DNA from 3 places in the Bradyrhizobium sp. SZCCHNRI20481 genome. Region 2 is predicted to be linked to each of the others. Evidence: riboswitches for the same ligand, from Rfam matches in the RefSeq annotation. Region 2 holds a riboswitch; each other region holds the start of a gene.

The links. Region 2 has a riboswitch for S-adenosylmethionine ahead of QX132_RS09210 (O-succinylhomoserine sulfhydrylase). Riboswitches for the same ligand answer to the same signal wherever they lie in the genome.
Region 1: linked by a shared signal. The riboswitch ahead of QX132_RS20280 (GNAT family N-acetyltransferase) and the one ahead of QX132_RS09210 (O-succinylhomoserine sulfhydrylase) in region 2 are both predicted to bind S-adenosylmethionine.
Region 3: linked by a shared signal. The riboswitch ahead of QX132_RS32000 (homoserine O-acetyltransferase) and the one ahead of QX132_RS09210 (O-succinylhomoserine sulfhydrylase) in region 2 are both predicted to bind S-adenosylmethionine.

What each region holds. Positions count from the first base shown of each region.
Region 1 covers NZ_JAUEUE010000012.1:60,271-65,992, reverse strand. The annotation lists gene hyi (hydroxypyruvate isomerase) at 1-438, shown strand, start outside; gene QX132_RS20285 (energy transducer TonB) at 582-1,061, opposite strand; SAM-I-IV-variant riboswitch at 1,251-1,360, shown strand; gene QX132_RS20280 (GNAT family N-acetyltransferase) at 1,406-1,876, shown strand; gene QX132_RS20275 (hypothetical protein) at 2,103-2,420, opposite strand; gene QX132_RS20270 (glutathione S-transferase family protein) at 2,718-3,350, shown strand; gene arr (NAD(+)--rifampin ADP-ribosyltransferase) at 3,473-3,886, shown strand; gene QX132_RS20260 (ABC transporter substrate-binding protein) at 4,058-5,461, opposite strand; gene QX132_RS20255 (hypothetical protein) at 5,673-5,722, opposite strand, start outside.
Region 2 covers NZ_JAUEUE010000005.1:60,743-66,464, forward strand. The annotation lists gene QX132_RS09195 (OpgC domain-containing protein) at 1-480, shown strand, start outside; gene QX132_RS09200 (SGNH/GDSL hydrolase family protein) at 480-1,238, shown strand; gene QX132_RS09205 (SGNH/GDSL hydrolase family protein) at 1,252-2,406, shown strand; gene QX132_RS09210 (O-succinylhomoserine sulfhydrylase) at 2,494-3,702, opposite strand; SAM riboswitch at 3,779-3,858, opposite strand; gene QX132_RS09215 (2'-deoxycytidine 5'-triphosphate deaminase) at 3,971-5,077, shown strand; gene QX132_RS09220 (MATE family efflux transporter) at 5,198-5,722, shown strand, end outside.
Region 3 covers NZ_JAUEUE010000026.1:77,568-83,289, forward strand. The annotation lists gene QX132_RS31985 (prephenate/arogenate dehydrogenase family protein) at 1-932, opposite strand, end outside; gene hisC (histidinol-phosphate transaminase) at 929-2,026, opposite strand; gene QX132_RS31995 (chorismate mutase) at 2,064-2,897, opposite strand; SAM riboswitch at 3,096-3,175, shown strand; gene QX132_RS32000 (homoserine O-acetyltransferase) at 3,267-4,481, shown strand; gene metW (methionine biosynthesis protein MetW) at 4,485-5,150, shown strand; gene QX132_RS32010 (GIY-YIG nuclease family protein) at 5,216-5,551, shown strand.

The DNA of each region.
Region 1 (5,722 bases), on a different contig from region 2:
AACCAGGTGCTGGTCCGCAACCTGCGCTTTGCCGCAACCGCGCTGAAAGCGCAGGGGATCAAGCTCTTGATCGAGCCGATCAACACGCTCGACATTCCCGGCTTTGTCCTCAACCGCACGGCACAAGCGCTTCAGCTGATCTCGGAGGTCGAGTCCGACAATCTGTTCCTCCAGTACGACATTTACCACATGCAGATCATGGAGGGCGATCTCGCCCGCACCATGCAGAAGCATCTCGCCCGCATCGCGCACATCCAGCTCGCCGACAATCCGGGCCGCCACGAGCCCGGCACCGGCGAGATCAACTATGCGTTCCTGTTCCGGCATCTGGATGCGATCGGCTATCGCGGCTGGATCGGTTGTGAGTACAAGCCGCAGACGACGACGGTGGACGGGCTGGGCTGGCTGACCGATCGCGCGATCGTTCCCGCGAGCTGAGTTTACTACGTGCCATTCAGCCCGGGTTTGCTGCCGAGGAAGATGCCGCCGCTCCTGTCTCTTCACGCGAGGCTTATGGATTGCATCGAGCGCTACAGGATGGCGCAGCTTCAATGTTGTTGCGCGTGAGTTTCACTCACGCCTTAGCAGCCACGACAGATGCCGTGAATTTTTGTGTCAATCTTCTTCTGCTCGTCGACCCACTCAGCAGGCCATTGTCCGCCTGCCCAAGGCAACTGCTTCCTGTTGGCAAAGTTGATGGGTACCGTAAAGGTGAAGCTATCGTCGCTCATCTCTGCGGGCGGCTCCGGAAATGGTTCCGCTCGCTCAATCATACTTAGGGCCGCCGTATCGAGTAACTCGGAGCCGGCGCTTTCCACCAGTTCTCTGGAAATCAGTTTCCCCTGCCGATCAATGACAAACTTGACCTTGGCCGTGCCACTTTGACCGGCCGCCCCTGGCGGAAACGTTCTCTTGCTCACTAATAGTATTACAATCTTCTTTTTCCACGCTTCGCGAGCGCTTGCCTGAGCGCCGACACTTTCCGTTTGCGCATATGAGAAAGACGCCGAAGCCAGTAGCAGTACGAACAGACCGGCCAGCGAAGGAATTCTCGCGTTCATAAGCGGATTCCATCACACGCGAAGATAATTCACAACCAAAAATTGCCGGTATGGCGCAGTTGCGCGAAGCGCCCGTCCCGTACGTCGCCAGCGTCGGCTGAAAAGGTCCGCGTTGGGCCAGGAGCGGCCGCGCGTTGTTCCTCAAACTGGGGCGTGCTTGCCAAGCTCGATCGTGCCAGCTATCGTCAACTCCAACATCAAGAGTTGGGCCGACGCCCAGCGCCAACCTGCTCCCCGAGCAAGGTGGCTTTCTTCCTTCGGAAGAAGATGTGGCCGGTCCGGCAACTAAACGGGACAAGCCACCACGGCGTCATGCGCTCCTCTCTTCGAAGAAGGGGACGAGAATGACTGTCGATAGAATCGAAATTGAGCCGGCCGATGCAAGGTCCCAGGACCTGATTAACCTCGTAACCGCGCTGGACGATTTCTTAAACAAGGTCTGCGGGGTGGAAAGGAATCACGGCTCTCCAATTGATCGGCTAGCGCACGACGACACGCAAATGTTTATCGCGCGGATTGCCGGACAAGCCGTTGGCTGTGCGGGGCTGCAGGTGTTCGCTGATGGTACCGGGGAGGTGAAGCGCATGTATGTCGTCACCGAGGTTCGTGCAACTGGAATAGGCAGCAGGCTCTTGACGCGCGTCGTGGAAGCGGCCCTGACCGCCAAGCTGCCGGTTCTGCGGCTGGAAACCACGGAATTTCTTCCCGATGCCCAGAGGCTCTATCGGGCGAAGGGGTTCGTTCCGTGCCCAGCGTATGGCGCTTACGTTTCCAACCCGATCAATTTGTACTTCGAGAGATGGCTGACGAAATGATGGTCGAGGGCGATGTGCCGACAAGGAATAGATGATCAAGTCTGCTTTTAGATTGCTCAAATCCCCATAGCGCTTGCCGCGCCACCCCGCTCAACATGCGCGGTTTCCTCCCTTGGAGGGTTTCGGACGCCGGCCGCCCGAATATGCCGCGCCGTCAATCATGCGGCCGGCATCCGAAACCCTTCACATAACCGGACATCGCTAAACGACATGATGGCGATCCCGGTCATCTATCCAACGGGTAAAATCGTTTCAAGAACCCGTCGATCTCGCTATCGGCTGCCTGCCAGCGTGCTCCACGTTCGCTTCTCAAGAGACAGAGGCCGAGAAGTTCTAGCGGGCCATCGGCAACAAGCTCAAGCGTCCCTTTCTTCGCGATCCAGTGCTCTTCACCGCCCTTATCGAGGCGGTCGACCGAATATCCGAGTTCAACAAGCGTGAGATACGCTGGGACTTCCGTATTGCCCGCTGCCGCAATAATTTCTTGCGCCATCTCATTTCCCCTACCGCGCGCGGATAGGCGTCCGAGCATCGCCTCGTTCACTGCAACCTTCCTTGCCCGCAGTCCGCGATGATCGCAATGGGTCAAATGCAGCCATTGAGGGCCTTGGTCGCCTGCTTCTGCTTCAGACCTGAAAGCGGGCTGTGCTCCCACCTGTTTGGACGGTTTGGGATGGGCTAGCCGCCGACATCTTTAGTGCGTCTTTTCATCTTCGAGTCTGATCATGATGTGCTGCGCCAAGCCGGAGTTCGAGGAGCCGCTGAGAAAATCTCCGGCCGCATGTCGGGCTGACGAACGGAGGGCCGTCCTGGGAGCGGACAACGGAGGAGGTTGCGAGCGATGATCACTGTGTTCGGAGAGGGCAGAGGCTTCCGTGTCGTCTGGTTGCTCGAAGAGATGGGGCTGCCGTACCGGCTTCGGGACGTGGATCTCCTGGCCGGGGTCGAGAACGACGCCGAGTTCCTGACGATCAATCCCGCCGGATTCATTCCGGCGATCCGCGATGGCGACGTCACGATGGTCGAGTCCGTTGCGATCATGGAATACATCTTGGGGCGGTATGGGCCGACAGCGCTGGCGCCCGCGGCACATGATGTTGCTTTTCCTGCCTATCAGCAGTTTCTCCACCTCGGTGAGGCGGGCCTCGCAGCCTCGCTTTATTTCGTTTCGGGAGCCCGGCACCTTGCGCCTGAAAGCGAGCGCAACAACTGGAGCGCGCGGCAGGCGATGGACGTGTTCACGACCCGATTGAGCCTGGTGACGCGACGGCTGGAGCGCGGGCCATACATGGCCGGCGATGCGTTCACCGCGGCGGACATTTCGGTGGGCTACGCGCTCGAGATGGCGCGGAAGAACGTCGGTGTGGTGTTCGGTGATGCGGAGCAAGCATACATGACCCGGCTGCGAGTCCGCGCCGGCTACCAGCGGGCGCTGGAGACGTGCCAGGCCACGCGGCGCTGGTGGACCAGCTAGGTTGCGGAACGAGAGAGGCGAGTAGGTCGCCGACAATGTCTTCAACAGACGAAACGATCATTTGCATTCGACCGTCGCTCCGCGGCAGATGACGAGTGCTGGAAACCCATCCGAGGTCACCGATGCCATCTGTTGCGACCGTGTTTGCGCAATCCTTCTTCCACGGCACGCGCGCCGATCTGCGGCCGGGCGACCTGATCGCTGTCGGGTATCCGTCCAACTTCACCGAGGCGGAGCCGATGTCCTGGGTCTACTTCACGGCGACGCTGGATGCGGCGATCTGGGGCGCCGAGTTGGCTGCCGGTGACGGACGGGGACGGATCTACGTCGTCGAGCCCACAGGTCCGTTCGTTGACGACCCGAACCTGACGGACAAGAAGTTCCCGGGGAATCCGACGCGGTCTCATCGATCCCGCGCGCCGCTGCGCGTCATTGCCGAGGTCGTTCATTGGCAGGGGCACGCGCCGGATGTGGTGAGGCAGATGAAGGAGGGCGTTGCGCGCGCAATGACCGAAGGGCCGGGCATCATCGACTGAACGGCGCGGCGGCATCGCACTGCCGTCGATCCGTCGCGCCCGATGGCTGTTTGCGGATGCTGCGACGCGCTCGCCACGCGGCGCCCTCCGTCCAGAACATCGAAAAAGTCCGGTGGCAAGGTGCGTTCGAACTGGTGTCGACGCACGAAATCTCCTCCTCATGAGCCGAGCCTATCGCCGAGAGGCGAGGGTTGGACTTGGCGTCCATGATTGATCGGGGGCGCCGCTCGGCAGCGTCGCTCGCCTTTCGGCGACGGCATGGTTGAAGAGTTCGAGGACCAAGCCGAATGCCGCCAAGTCCTCTGGTTCGATGGCTCCATCGTCATAGCCCTTGAGTGTCTCGGCGATGATCCCGTCGACCTCTCGTTGCCAGCTCAGCAGATCGTGTTCCGAGCCGGCATTGCGCACCTCCGAAACCACCGCAAGAATGCGGTTGCGGCCGCTGGTGTCGTCCTCCAGTTCATCCCGGTTCAGATAGCGGCGCAGCCATTCGGCGGCCGAACCGATGCCGGAAAGTACGAGCAAGGCGAACCAGAAATAGTCGCTGTACTTGTCCAGAAAGGTTCGCTCCGTGCCGTTGATCACCGCCGCGGCGCCTCGATGTACGGAAGGCTCGGTTTCCTTCTCGGTATCGGGCTTCATGATGTGCGAAGCGCCGGCGAGGCCTTGCGTGATCGTGTCGCGGACCGCGAAAAGCTGCCGGTAGAAGGCCGCCGCCTTGGCTTCGGAAAGCCCCTTCCTGGCGAGGATCAGGTGATTGACGCTGATCGTGTCGACCTTGTCCTCCGGCCAGGCCGGTTTCGCGTTGAAGACGCTGGCTGGAATTTCCTCGGCCTCGTAGCGCGGATGCTTCAGGGCAATGGCCTCCGATGCTTCGATCGGAAGAAACGTGGGTGCTCCGCGTGCCCGGGAGGTCGCGGTGATCGCGTCCACCGTGATCTTGCTGTCGAGCGGACCGACGGCGAGATACGCATCGAGGGTGGGGTCTTGCGCAAGCTTCTCGATCTCGTCTGTCCCGAATTGAGCCGTGGCAACCTTATCGGGCTGCACGCCGGAGCCCTCCAGAATGGTCTGGAGCACTGCGACGTTTGCTCCGGTCCGCCCGATGATGCCGACCTTGTGACCTGCCAGATGGGCGATATCTGCGATCTTGCCGCTGGCCTTCTGCTTGGGCTCGTTGCCGCGTCGCCCGGAGGGCGACCACAGCACGACATAGTTCTTGCGCAGGACCGCCAGTGTTTGCGCATCGGGCGGCATGCCGAGGTCGCCGCGGCCGACCGCCAGATCGGTTTTGTCGGCGGCCAGCAGGGCCAGGGATTCAGCCGCTCCGCCGGTCGTGATCGGGGAGAGCCGGACGGTCCTGCTTTCCTCACCGAAGGCGTCGGCCATCGCCTGGACCACCTTGTGGTCGTCGCTCCCCGCCGGTCCGACGGCGATCCGGAGCGTCTCGGGCTGCAACACGTAGACCAGGCCGGCCGCAGCGGCGCCAAAGGCGACAAATCCCAGGGCTAGCACGATCAGCAACCGTCGTTGACGGCGATCGTGAGCACTCCTGACCACATCGGACGATGACATCAGCGGACCCCTTGAGAAAACGCGTGGCGGCTCCAAGCGCACTGGAACTTGGGCGAACCGGTGTCAACCCGGAATGTTCCGCCGCTTCTGGTCAAGTTCAGGGAACTTGGGGTCGGCCGGTTCGACCTCGGCCCTGGACGATCGCCGTCCCTCAGGAAAGTGCACTGTCCCCATAATTCGCAGAACGGGGGAGCGAAGCGTGAGGGTAGAATCAATGATCGAAAAAGTCTGGAGGCAGGGTGCGTTCGAACTCGTGTCGAC
Region 2 (5,722 bases):
CCGATCACGCTCGGGCTCTGCGTCGCCTATCTGGTCGCGGCCTTCTGTGTGACCCTGACCTGGTACATTCCGCAGCTCGGCCATCTGATGCCGCGCCGAATCGAGCAGTGGATGTATCCGATCGACAAGACCGACCTTGACGTGTTGCGTTTCGCGCATTTTCTCGCACTCGCAGCACTCACCGTGCACTATTTGCGCAAGGATTGGCCGCTCTTGAAGTCGCCGTGGCTGCGTCCGCTGATTGTCTGTGGGCAACACTCGCTCGAGATCTTCTGTCTCGGCGTGTTTCTGGCGTTTGCGGGCCACTTCGTCCTTGCCGAAGTGTCCGGCGGCGCCATGATGCACGCGGTGATCAGCCTTTGCGGCATCCTCATCATGTGGGGGGTGGCGTCGTTGATTTCGTGGTACAAGCGTGAGGCCGATAAGGGCGCGACGCGAAAAGGTGCGCGCAGCAACGCCGATCTGGCGGGAGGGGGCTGATGAAGTCCGTCTCGTGGTTAAGGTTTGGTATCGCAGTGCTGGCTGTTTCGCTGGCGGCCTCTGCGCGCGCGGAAGAGGCGCCGCAGAACTGCGAGGTGCCGGCCTACCTGCTGACCACCGAGAGCCCGCTTCCGAAGGTTGCAGACGCCGTCAAGAACGGCCGCACGCTGGATATTCTCGTCGTCGGAAGCAGGTCATCCTCCATTGTCAGCACCTCCGACGCCAATGCCTACCCCGCCCGTCTGCAGGCTGCGTTGAAGGACAAGCTGCCAACCGTCGCCGTCAATCTCAGCATCGAGCTGCAGCCCAAGAAGACGGCCGAGGAGGTCGCGGGCAATCTCGTTAAACTGGTGGAAGGAAAAAGGCCTAATTTGGTCATCTGGCAGACCGGCACGGTCGACGCCATGCGGTCGATCGATCCTGATGAGTTCCGGCAGGCGGTCGACGACGGTGTGGCGACGCTGCAGAAGGCGGGAGCTGACGTCGTCTTGATGAACCTGCAATACAGTCCGCGGACGGAGACATTGATCTCCGTGCCGCCCTATGTCGACAACATGCGTGTGGTGGCGCAGCACCGGGACATTCCGCTGTTCGATCGGTTTGCCATCATGCGGCAATGGAACGAGCAGGGCGATTTCGACCTGTTCAATCCGACGCACGGAGTCGAGCTGGCCAAGCAGGTTCATGACTGCCTCGGCCGGGCGCTGTCGAAGTTCATCATCGACGCGGCGCATATCGGGCCGGCGCAGCAGAACTAGGGTTATGTCGTTCATGACGTCGAATGAGTGTCACCGCGTCTCCGGGACATGGGAGAAGCTTTCGGCCGTTGCGGTCATTGCCATCGCCCTCGCGCTGAGCCCGCAGAAGCTACGGGCGCAGAGCGCAGCGCCGGCTGCGCCCGCCGCGCTTTCCGATGTGGAGAGCTCCGATCCAAAGGCTCCGCTGATCAGCGGGCGACCGAGCATCGGTCACGTCACGGTGGCGCAGGCGAGCGATCAGGTGCCCGGGCCGATCGCCGTGGCGCGCCCGGCGACCACAACCTCGCCGCCTGCGGCGACGACCGCGCCGGCCATGACCGATGCACAGCCGCCGGCTGCAGCCGGGCAGGCCGTCGTGGCGGCGCCGCCGTCGCGCAGCATCACCGAGCGGGCGATCGACAAGGTCAAGCAGGTCGCGAAGTCGGCCACCGACATCTTCAACCGCGTGCCGTGCCTGACGCCGAAGGGCGTCGCCAAGAAGAATTTCATTTCGCTGCCGCACGTCGCCAACAAGCTCGCCTCCGGCCTGCCGGTCGTCATCGTCGCCTTCGGCTCGTCGTCGACGCAGGGCTATGGCGCGAGCGCGCCGGACTACACCTATCCGAATCGGCTCGCCGCGCAGCTGCGCCGGCAATATCCGATGGTCGACATCAGCGTCATCAATGCCGGCGTCGGCGGCGAGGATGCGCCGGAGATGATGAAGCGGCTGGAGACGTCGGTGATCGACCGGCATCCGGATCTCGTGATCTGGCAGGTCGGCACCAATGCGGTGCTGCGCGATCTCGATCCCGCCGAGACCGCCAAGCTGGTCGATGACGGCGTCGCCAAGATCCAGGCGGCGGCCTCCGATGTCGTGCTGGTCGACCTGCAATATTCGCCGCGCGTCAACGAGCGCTCGGAGAACGCCAGCCGCATGAACAAGCTGCTCGGGCGTATCGCCGAGCTGCATCACGCCGGCATCTTCCCCCGCTTCGAGGTGATGCGCGACTGGCACGAGCGGCAGGCGATCCCGATCAACGAGTTCGTGATCTCGGACGGTCTGCACATGAGCGATTGGGGCTACGCCTGCTTCGCCCAGCTGCTCGGCGACGACATCATCCGCTCGGTCGGCCAGGTCAAGCTCGGCATCAACACGCCGGCCAACGTGCTGACCTATCGGCCGATGTGAGAGTGGCGAGTAGGGAATAGCGAGTAGCGAGTAGCGAATAGGATGCAATCGGTACGCCCTATTCGCCATTCTCTATGCGGCCATTCGCTACGCGGCCCTCAGGGCCGCATCCAGATCCTCGATCAGATCGTCGGCATGCTCGAGCCCGGCGGAGAAGCGGATGAAGCCCTCGCTGATGCCGAGCTCGGCGCGCGCCTCCGGCGTCAGCCGCTGGTGCGTCGTCGTCGCCGGATGCGTGACCAGCGTCTTGGCGTCGCCGAGATTGTTGGAGATGCGCGCGAGCTTCAAGCCGTTGAGCGTGCGGAAGGCGCCGGCCTTGCCGCCCTTCACCTCGAAGCCGACCAGCGTCGAGCCGGCGCGCATCTGCTTGCGCACGGTCGCCGCCTGCGGATGGTCCTCGCGACCGGGATAGATCAGCCGCGAGATCTTCGGATGCGCCGCGAGAAAGTCGGCCACCTTCGCCGCCGTCTCGGTCTGCGCGCGCACGCGCACCGCCAAGGTCTCCAGGCCCTTGAGCAGGACCCAGGCGTTGAACGGCGAGATCGACGGACCGGTCTGGCGCATGAAATTGTGGATGTGCTCGGCGATGAACGCCTCCGACGACAGGATCACGCCGCCGAGGCAGCGGCCCTGGCCATCGATGTGCTTGGTCGCGGAATACACCACGACGTCGGCGCCGAGCGCGAGCGGGCTCTGCCAGATCGGGGTCGCGAACACGTTGTCGACGATCAGCCGCGCGCCACGGGCGTGCGCGATCTCGGCGATCGCGGGAATGTCCATCACGTCGAGCGTCGGATTGGTCGGGCTCTCCAGGAAGAACGACTTGGTGTTCGGCCTGACCGCCTTCTGCCATTGGTCGAGGTCGAGCCCATCGACCAGGGTCGATTCGATGCCGTAGCGCGGCAAGAGATCTTCGACGACGTAGCGGCACGAGCCGAACAGCGCCTTGGCGGCGACGACGTGATCGCCGGCACGGAGGGGAGCGAGGATTGCCGTGGTGACTGCGGCCATGCCGGTTGCGGCCGAGCGGCAGGCCTCGGCGCCCTCGAGCTCGATCATGCGGCGCTCGAACATTGCCGTGGTCGGGTTGGAGAAGCGCGAATAGATGAAGCCGGGATCCTCGCCCTTGAAGCGCGCCTCGCACTCCTCGGCGGTGGCGTAGACGAAGCCTTGCGTCAGATAGAGCGCCTCGGCGGTCTCGCCGAATTCGGAACGCAAGGTGCCGGAATGCACCAGACGGGTTTCAGGACGATAGCGGGCGAACGACGCCGGGGCCTTCGCGGGGGACTTCGACATGTGACCTCCATCGTGACCACCGCCTCCAGCGATGGGCACAAAAAAACCGGCCTGGGAAAACTCCTCACGGCCGGGATCACAATCGTCCCCGGCCTGTTTAGCGACTTATTTAACGTGGCTGCAAGCCGGCCGGCTCAAATCACCACGGGATAAGTCGTGCTCATAGTCGCAACCGGCCTTTCCGTCAAGCCAGCCATCGGATAACCGGTAAAAAGACCCTATATAGGCTCGATAAGCCGCCGTTCCGGCGCCTGCAAAGGATCAGGTCTTGCCGTTTTCGCTCAGCCCCGACGCCCACGGCATCCTCCCCGATCGCATGATCGTGGCGATGGCGGAGGCTGGCCTGATCATCCCCGCATACGATTTTGTCGAAAGCCAGATCCAGCCGGCGAGCCTGGACCTGCGGCTCGGCGACATCGCCTATCGCGTGCGGGCAAGCTTTCTGCCCGGGCCGGGCGCGACGGTCGCCGAGCGTATCGACGAGTTGAAGCTGCACGAATTCGCGCTCGCCGACGGCGCAGTGCTGGAGACCAACTGCGTCTACATCGTGCCGCTCTTGGAGAGTCTCGCGCTGCCGAAGGACATCGTCGCGGCCGCCAATCCGAAGAGCTCGACCGGGCGGCTCGACGTGTTCACCCGCGTGATCGCCGACGGCACGCGACGATTCGACATGATCGGAGCCGGCTATCACGGTCCGCTCTACGCCGAGATCAGCCCGAAGACGTTTCCCGTTTTGCTGCGCGAAGGCTCGCGCCTGTCCCAGGTCCGCTTCCGCTACCGCGACGCGGTTCTGTCGGAGGACGAACTGATCGCGCTGCATCAGGCCGAGCGGCTGGTGGATCGCGATGATGCGGATCTCGTCGGCGGCGTCGCTCTTTCCGTCGACCTGTCCGGCAGCAATGCCAACGGCTATGTGGGCTATCGCGCCAAGCGTCATACCGGCGTCGTCGACGTCGACCGCCGCGCCGGCTATGCTGTGGAGGAGTTCTGGGAGCCGATCAAGGCGCGCCCCGACGGCAGCCTCATTCTCGATCCCGGCGAGTTCTACATCCTGGCTTCGAAGGAGGCCGTGCAGGTGCCGCCGGACTACGCCGCCGAGATGGTGCCGTTCGATCCGCTCGTGGGCGAATTCCGTGTCCACTATGCCGGCTTCTTCGATCCCGGCTTCGGCTGTGCCGGCGCCGGCGGGCAGGGCTCGCGCGCGGTGCTCGAGGTGCGCTCGCGCGAGGTGCCGTTCATCCTCGAGCACGGTCAGATCGTCGGCCGCCTCGTCTATGAGAAGATGCTGGCCCGGCCGAACGCGATGTATGGCAGCCGCATCGGCTCCAACTACCAGGCCCAGGGCCTGAAGCTCTCCAAGCACTTCCGCCTCTAGCCCGGCTGCGCGCTGACCGCGCACCCCCAATGCGCCCGCTGCACGGGGCGCGGCCCGGCGGTGTGCTAGGAGGAACGACAAAGGTCCCGCCAGATGGCGCGGCCAAAACGGGGAGCGAGCATGTCCGAGATCGGCTTGGCCGACAGTCCGGTCGGCGAGGGGCGTACGTTGCCGCCCATCGCGAAGCCGGTTCGGAATGCGCTCGTCGACGGCCCCATTCTGCGCACCCTGCTGTCGCTGGCCTGGCCCAACATCATCGCGAACACGGCAGGCACCTGCGTCGTCATCGCCGAGACCTCCTATATCGGCCGGCTCGGTATCGAGGCGTTGGCGGCGATGGCACTGGTGTTCCCGCTGGTGATCCTGACCATGACGATGTCCGGCGGCGCCATGGGCGGCGGCGTGGCCTCGGCGATCGCGCGGGCGCTCGGCGCCGGCGACACCGAACGGGCCTCGACCCTCGCCACGCACGCGCTGCTGATTGCGCTGCTGTTCGGCGCGACCTTCATGGTCGGCATGCTGGTGTTTGGCCCTGCCCTCCTGGAAGTGCTCGGCGGCCGCGGCGCGGTGCTGAGCCATGCCACAGCCTATCTGCAGATCTTCTTCGGCGGCGCGATACTGCCCTGGCTGATGAACTCGATGGCC
Region 3 (5,722 bases), on a different contig from region 2:
GGCTTCTTCAACTGCGGCAGCGGCCGGCCGAAGTCCGGCGCCGCCGAATCCTGGCCGATATCGACGATGCCGCGGCGGATCGCACGGGTGCGGGTGAAGTGATCGAACAGCGCATCGCCGTCGCCGCGGCGGATCGCCCGCGTCAGCTTGGAGAGGTCCTCGGTGAAGGTGCCGAGCATGTCGAGCACGGCATCCTTGTTGCTCAGGAAGATGTCGCGCCACATCGTCGGGTCGGAGGCGGCGATGCGGGTGAAATCGCGAAAGCCGCCGGCGGAGAACTTGATCACCTCGGACTCCGTGACCTGCGCCAGCTCGTCGGCGGTGCCGACGATGGTGTATGCGATCAGATGCGGCAGGTGGCTGGTGATCGCGAGCACGCGGTCATGATGATCCGGTGTCATGATCTCGACCTTGGCGCCAAGCGCGGCCCAGAACGCGCGGAGACGGTCGATCGCGTCGGCATCTACACCGTCGGGCGGCGTCAGGATGCACCAGCGGTTGATGAACAGCTCGGCGAAGCCGGAGTCCGGTCCCGAATTCTCGGTGCCGGCGACCGGATGGGCCGGTACGAAATGAACATGCGCCGGCAGGTGCGGCGCCATGTCGCGAACGATGGCGCCCTTCACGGAGCCGACGTCGGAGACGATGGCGCCGGGCTTCAGATGCGGCGCGATCTCTTCGGCCACGGGACCGCACGCGCCGACGGGAATGCAGAGGATGACGAGGTCGGCATCCTTGACCGCCTCGGCATTGCTCGCAACGACGCGGTCGACGATGCCGAGCTCGGTCACGCGGGCGCGGGTCTTGTCCGAACGCGCCGTGGTGACGATTTCGCCGGCCATGCCTTGCAGCCGCGCCGCGCGCGCGATCGAGCCGCCGATCAGGCCGAATCCGATCAGCGCGACGCGTTCAAATCTCCCCGCGACGCTCACTTCGTCCTCATGAATTCGCTGAGAGCCTCGACGACCAGACGATTGGCCTCCTCGGTGCCGATCGTCATGCGCAGCGCATTCGGCAACTTGTAGTTGGCGAGCGCGCGCAGCACGAGGCCGCGCCGTGTCAGGAATTCGTCGGCCTCGACCGCGGTGCGGCCCTTGTCGGTCGGGAAGTGGATCAGGATGAAGTTGGTGACGCTCGGCGTCACTTTCAGCCCGAGCTTGCCGATCTCCTCGGTGAGCCAGTTGCGCCAGGTCTCGGTGTGTGCCTTCGACATCTGCTGATGCGCGGTGTCCTCGATCGCGGCGACCGCAGCGAGCATCGCGGGCGAGGAGACGTTGAACGGCCCGCGGATGCGGTTGATGGCATCGACGATGTGCGCCGGGCCGAACATCCAGCCGACGCGGAGCGCTGCGAGGCCGTGGATCTTGGAAAAGGTGTGGGTGACGACGGTGTTCTCGGTCGTGGCGACCAGCTCGATCCCGAACTCATAATCGTTGCGCGAGACGTAGTCGGCATAGGCGGCGTCGAGCACCAGCACGACATGCGAGGGAAGGCCGGCGCGCAGCCGCTTGACCTCGTCGAACGGGATGTAGGTGCCGGTCGGGTTGTTCGGGTTGGCGAGCCAGACCAGCTTGGTGCGCGGCGTCACCGCGCTGAGGATCGCATCGACGTCGGTCCGATATTCCGTCTCCGCGGCAACCACGTTCTTGGCGCCGCAGGCCATGGTCGCGATCGGATAGACCAGGAAGCCGTGCGCGGTGGAGATCGCCTCGTCGCCTTGCCCGAGAAAGGTGTGTGCCAGCAGATTCAGGATCTCGTCGGAGCCGGCGCCGCAGACGATGCGGCCGGGATCGAGGCCATAGGTGCGGCCGATCGCCTCGCGCAGCACCCGCGAGGTGCCTTCCGGATAATCCTCCAGATGCGTGGCCGCGCTCTTGAAGGCGTCGATCGCCTTGGGTGAAGGACCGAACGGAGTCTCGTTCGCCGACAGCTTGAACACCTTGCGGCCAAGCTCCGGCTTGGGACTCTTGCCCGGCGTGTAGGGCGCGATGTCGAGGATGCCGGGATTCGGCACGGGGCGGTTCATCGTCAACTCCGGAAAATCATCACTGGCGCGGGGCGTCTCAGTTGGGAACCGTATAGCGTTTCGCATGGCCGCCGACGAGGGCCGTCGAGCGCACCGAGGCGCCCGCCGCGATCAGGGCAGCCTTGATCTTGTCGAGGTTCGACGGCGACTCGATCGACACCAACAGCGCCGCGCCGTCGAAGGCGGTATCGGGCACCGCGATGACGTCGGCGAGCGGCGACAGCGCGCGGGACACCTGCGCATTCCAGCCGGAGACGCGGATGCTCCAGGTCTCGACCTCCAGCACCAGCGCGTCGTCCGCGACGCGCGAGATCGCGAACACCGGCAGCGCCGCCGGATGGTCGGCACGCTCGATGAACGGCATCCGCGCGATGATCTTCGGCGCGCCCGCGGGCTCCAGCGTGATCCACCACGGCGTATGCCCCGAGGTCGTCGACACCAGCGCGAGATCGCCCTTCGAGCGCGCCACGGCTTCGACGGCGGCCTGGGCGCTGAAATGGGCGACATAAGGCACCACGAAGCCGAAATGGAACCTGGCGGAATCGCGCATCGCGGATTCGCCGACCGACACGTCGGCGTGAACCGAGAACGGCGCCTGCACGTAAGTGAACGTCGAGACGATCACGCGCCAGATGCCCTCGACGGTGTCGAGCGGCAGGATGCCGCGATGGCGCTGCACCAGGCGCCGCATCATGTCGGCCTCGCGCGCCGGACGGAACGCCGAGCCGACCTCCTGGGTCTTCTTGACCTTGATCAGCCGGTCGATGATGTCGGCCCTGTTCATCAGCAGCTGATGGACCTGCTCGTCGATCGCGTCGATCTCCTTGCGCAAATCGGCGAGCGAGGGAGGGGCTGGCGGCGGGGTCGACATGGGCAGGGTCACTCTTCGCAGGCCGCGGGTCAACGCGCGGCGGACTGGAACGGATGCCGTTCTCTCCGATGCGGGGGACGTGCGCAACAGCAAGTTTACCTCGTGCTGCCTAGGCTTGGCTGACCTGCAGCCATGGAGCGCCCGATCGGCGGTCAACCCGAGCTTGCCTTGACGAGGAGCGCCCGCGGGACTAGTTTCTGCCCGTTCCGTGGTCATTTGAGCCGGCCGGCTTGCAGCCACGTTAAAAAACTCGCTAAACAGGCCGGGGACGTTATCGATCCCGGCCGAACCCCAGTTCAGGCCGGGTTTTTCATGGCCTGATGTGTCACGTGGTTCGGGAGCCCTTGCCGGATGGCCGGGGTGAGAGACATGACAGGCCTGACGCCGAAACCCACCTCCGCGCTGCGCACGATTGCGCCCGAAGAGCGCTCGCACGAGGTCGATCATCCGAGCTCGCTGGTCGCGCAGTTCGGTGCCGACAAGCCGCTCAGGCTCGATTGCGGCGTCGACCTGTCGCCGTTCCAGATCGCCTACCAGACCTATGGCGAGCTCAACGCCGACAGATCGAACGCGGTCCTGGTCTGCCACGCGCTGACCGGCGACCAGCACGTCGCCAACCGTCATCCGGTCACCGGCAAGCCCGGCTGGTGGGAGACGCTGGTCGGTCCCGGCCGCCCGCTCGACCCAAGCCGCTATTTCATCATCTGCTCCAACGTGATCGGCGGCTGCATGGGCTCGACCGGACCGGCCTCGCTGAACCCTGCGACCGGCAAGGTCTGGGGGCTCGATTTCCCGATCATCACCATCCCCGACATGGTGCGCGCCCAGGCGATGCTGATCGACCATCTCGGCATCGACACGCTGTTCGCCGTGGTCGGCGGCTCGATGGGCGGCATGCAGGCGCTGCAATGGACGGTGGCCTATCCGCAGCGCGTGTTCGCCACGCTCGCGATCGCCTGCGCGACGCGGCATTCGGCGCAGAACATCGCCTTCCACGAGCTCGGCCGCCAGGCCGTCATGGCCGATCCCGACTGGGACCACGGCCGCTACGGCGACAAGGGCGTTCATCCGCATCGCGGCCTCGCGGTGGCACGGATGGCCGCGCATATCACCTATCTGTCGGACGCGGCGCTGCATCGCAAGTTCGGCCGCCGCATGCAGGACCGCGAGTTGCCGACGTTCTCGTTCGACGCCGATTTCCAGGTCGAGAGCTATCTGCGCTATCAGGGCTCGTCCTTCGTCGAGCGCTTCGATGCCAACTCCTATCTCTATTTGACGCGCGCGATGGACTATTTCGACATCGCCGGCGACCACGATGGCGTGCTGGCGGCGGCGTTCCGCGGCATCAAGACCCGCTTCTGCGTGGTGTCCTTCACCAGCGACTGGCTGTTTCCGACTTCGGAATCGCGGGCGCTGGTGCATGCGCTCAACGCGTCCAGCGCGCGGGTGTCGTTCGCCGAGATCGAGACCGACAGGGGGCACGACGCGTTCCTGCTCGACGTCCCCGAGTTCTTCGAGATCGCCAGCGCTTTTCTCGATTCCGCCGGCAAGGCGCGCGGCCTCAAGGCTGTGACGGGAGGCTGAGACATGAGCATGCAGGGTGTGCTGCCGCTGAACGGATTCTCCGGCGGCGAGGTGCTGGCCTATCGGCCCGATCATCTCCTGATCGCCGGCATGGTCGAGAGCGGCTCCAAGGTGCTCGACATCGGCTGCGGCGACGGTGACCTGCTGCAGCTGCTGGAGAGCCGCGGCATCGACGGCCGCGGCATCGAGCTGTCGCGCGAGGGCGTCAACCATTGTGTCGCCAAGGGCCTCGCGGTGGTGCAGGGCGATGCCGACACCGATCTCGTCGATTATCCCGACGATGCGTTCGACTACGTGGTCCTGTCGCAGACCCTGCAGGCGACGCGGCGGCCCAAGACGGTGCTGGAAAATCTCCTGCGCATCGGCCGCCGTGCCATCGTCACCTTCCCGAATTTCGGCTTCTGGCGGCTGCGGCTGCAGCTGCTGGTCGGCGGCCACATGCCGCGCACCGACAATCTGCCTTTCACCTGGTACGACACGCCGAACATCCATTTCTGCACCATCAAGGACTTCGTGCAGCTCTGCGACGAGATCGGCGTCAAGATGGAGCGCGCCGTCGCACTTGATAGTTACGGCCGCCCCTTGCGCGTCGCCATGCCCTGGTGGTTCTGGAACATGTTCGGCGAGCAGGGGGTGTTTCTTCTGAGCAGGGCGGAGAAGGGGCGGTAGGGGGACGGGGGGCGACCGCAGCCCCGGGGCCTCGTTGAAGTTTGTGGCCCGCTCTCTCCGCCGTCATGGCCGGGCTTGTCCCGGCCATCCACGTCTTGCAGTATGGCGAGATGGCGGGCGGCTACGTGTACTTCATGACTAATCGTCCCAACGGTGCGCTCTATGTCGGCGTGACCAGCGATCTCATGCGCCGTGTCTTTCAGCATCGATCCGGCTTGGTTGATGGCTTCACCAGGCGGTATGGCTTGAAGCGATTGGTGTACTTTGAAGTCTTCGACGACATTCAGAGCGCGATCCAACGGGAGCACAACATCAAGCATTGGTCGCGCGCCTGGAAGGTTGGACTGATCCTTGCGAGCAATCCCAGCTGGGATGATCTCTACGATAGGATCACAGCTTGAGGCGCGCACGAGGACGGACGTGGATGGCCGGGACAAGCCCGGCCATGACGAGCTTGGGGTGGCGGGATTTCACTTTTCAAAGAGCCGATGGCGGTTGAGACAAGGCTGCGCATCCCCGCGGCGCATCTGCGCCCGAGCTATGCGTCATGCATCGCCTCCGATAACGAAGAG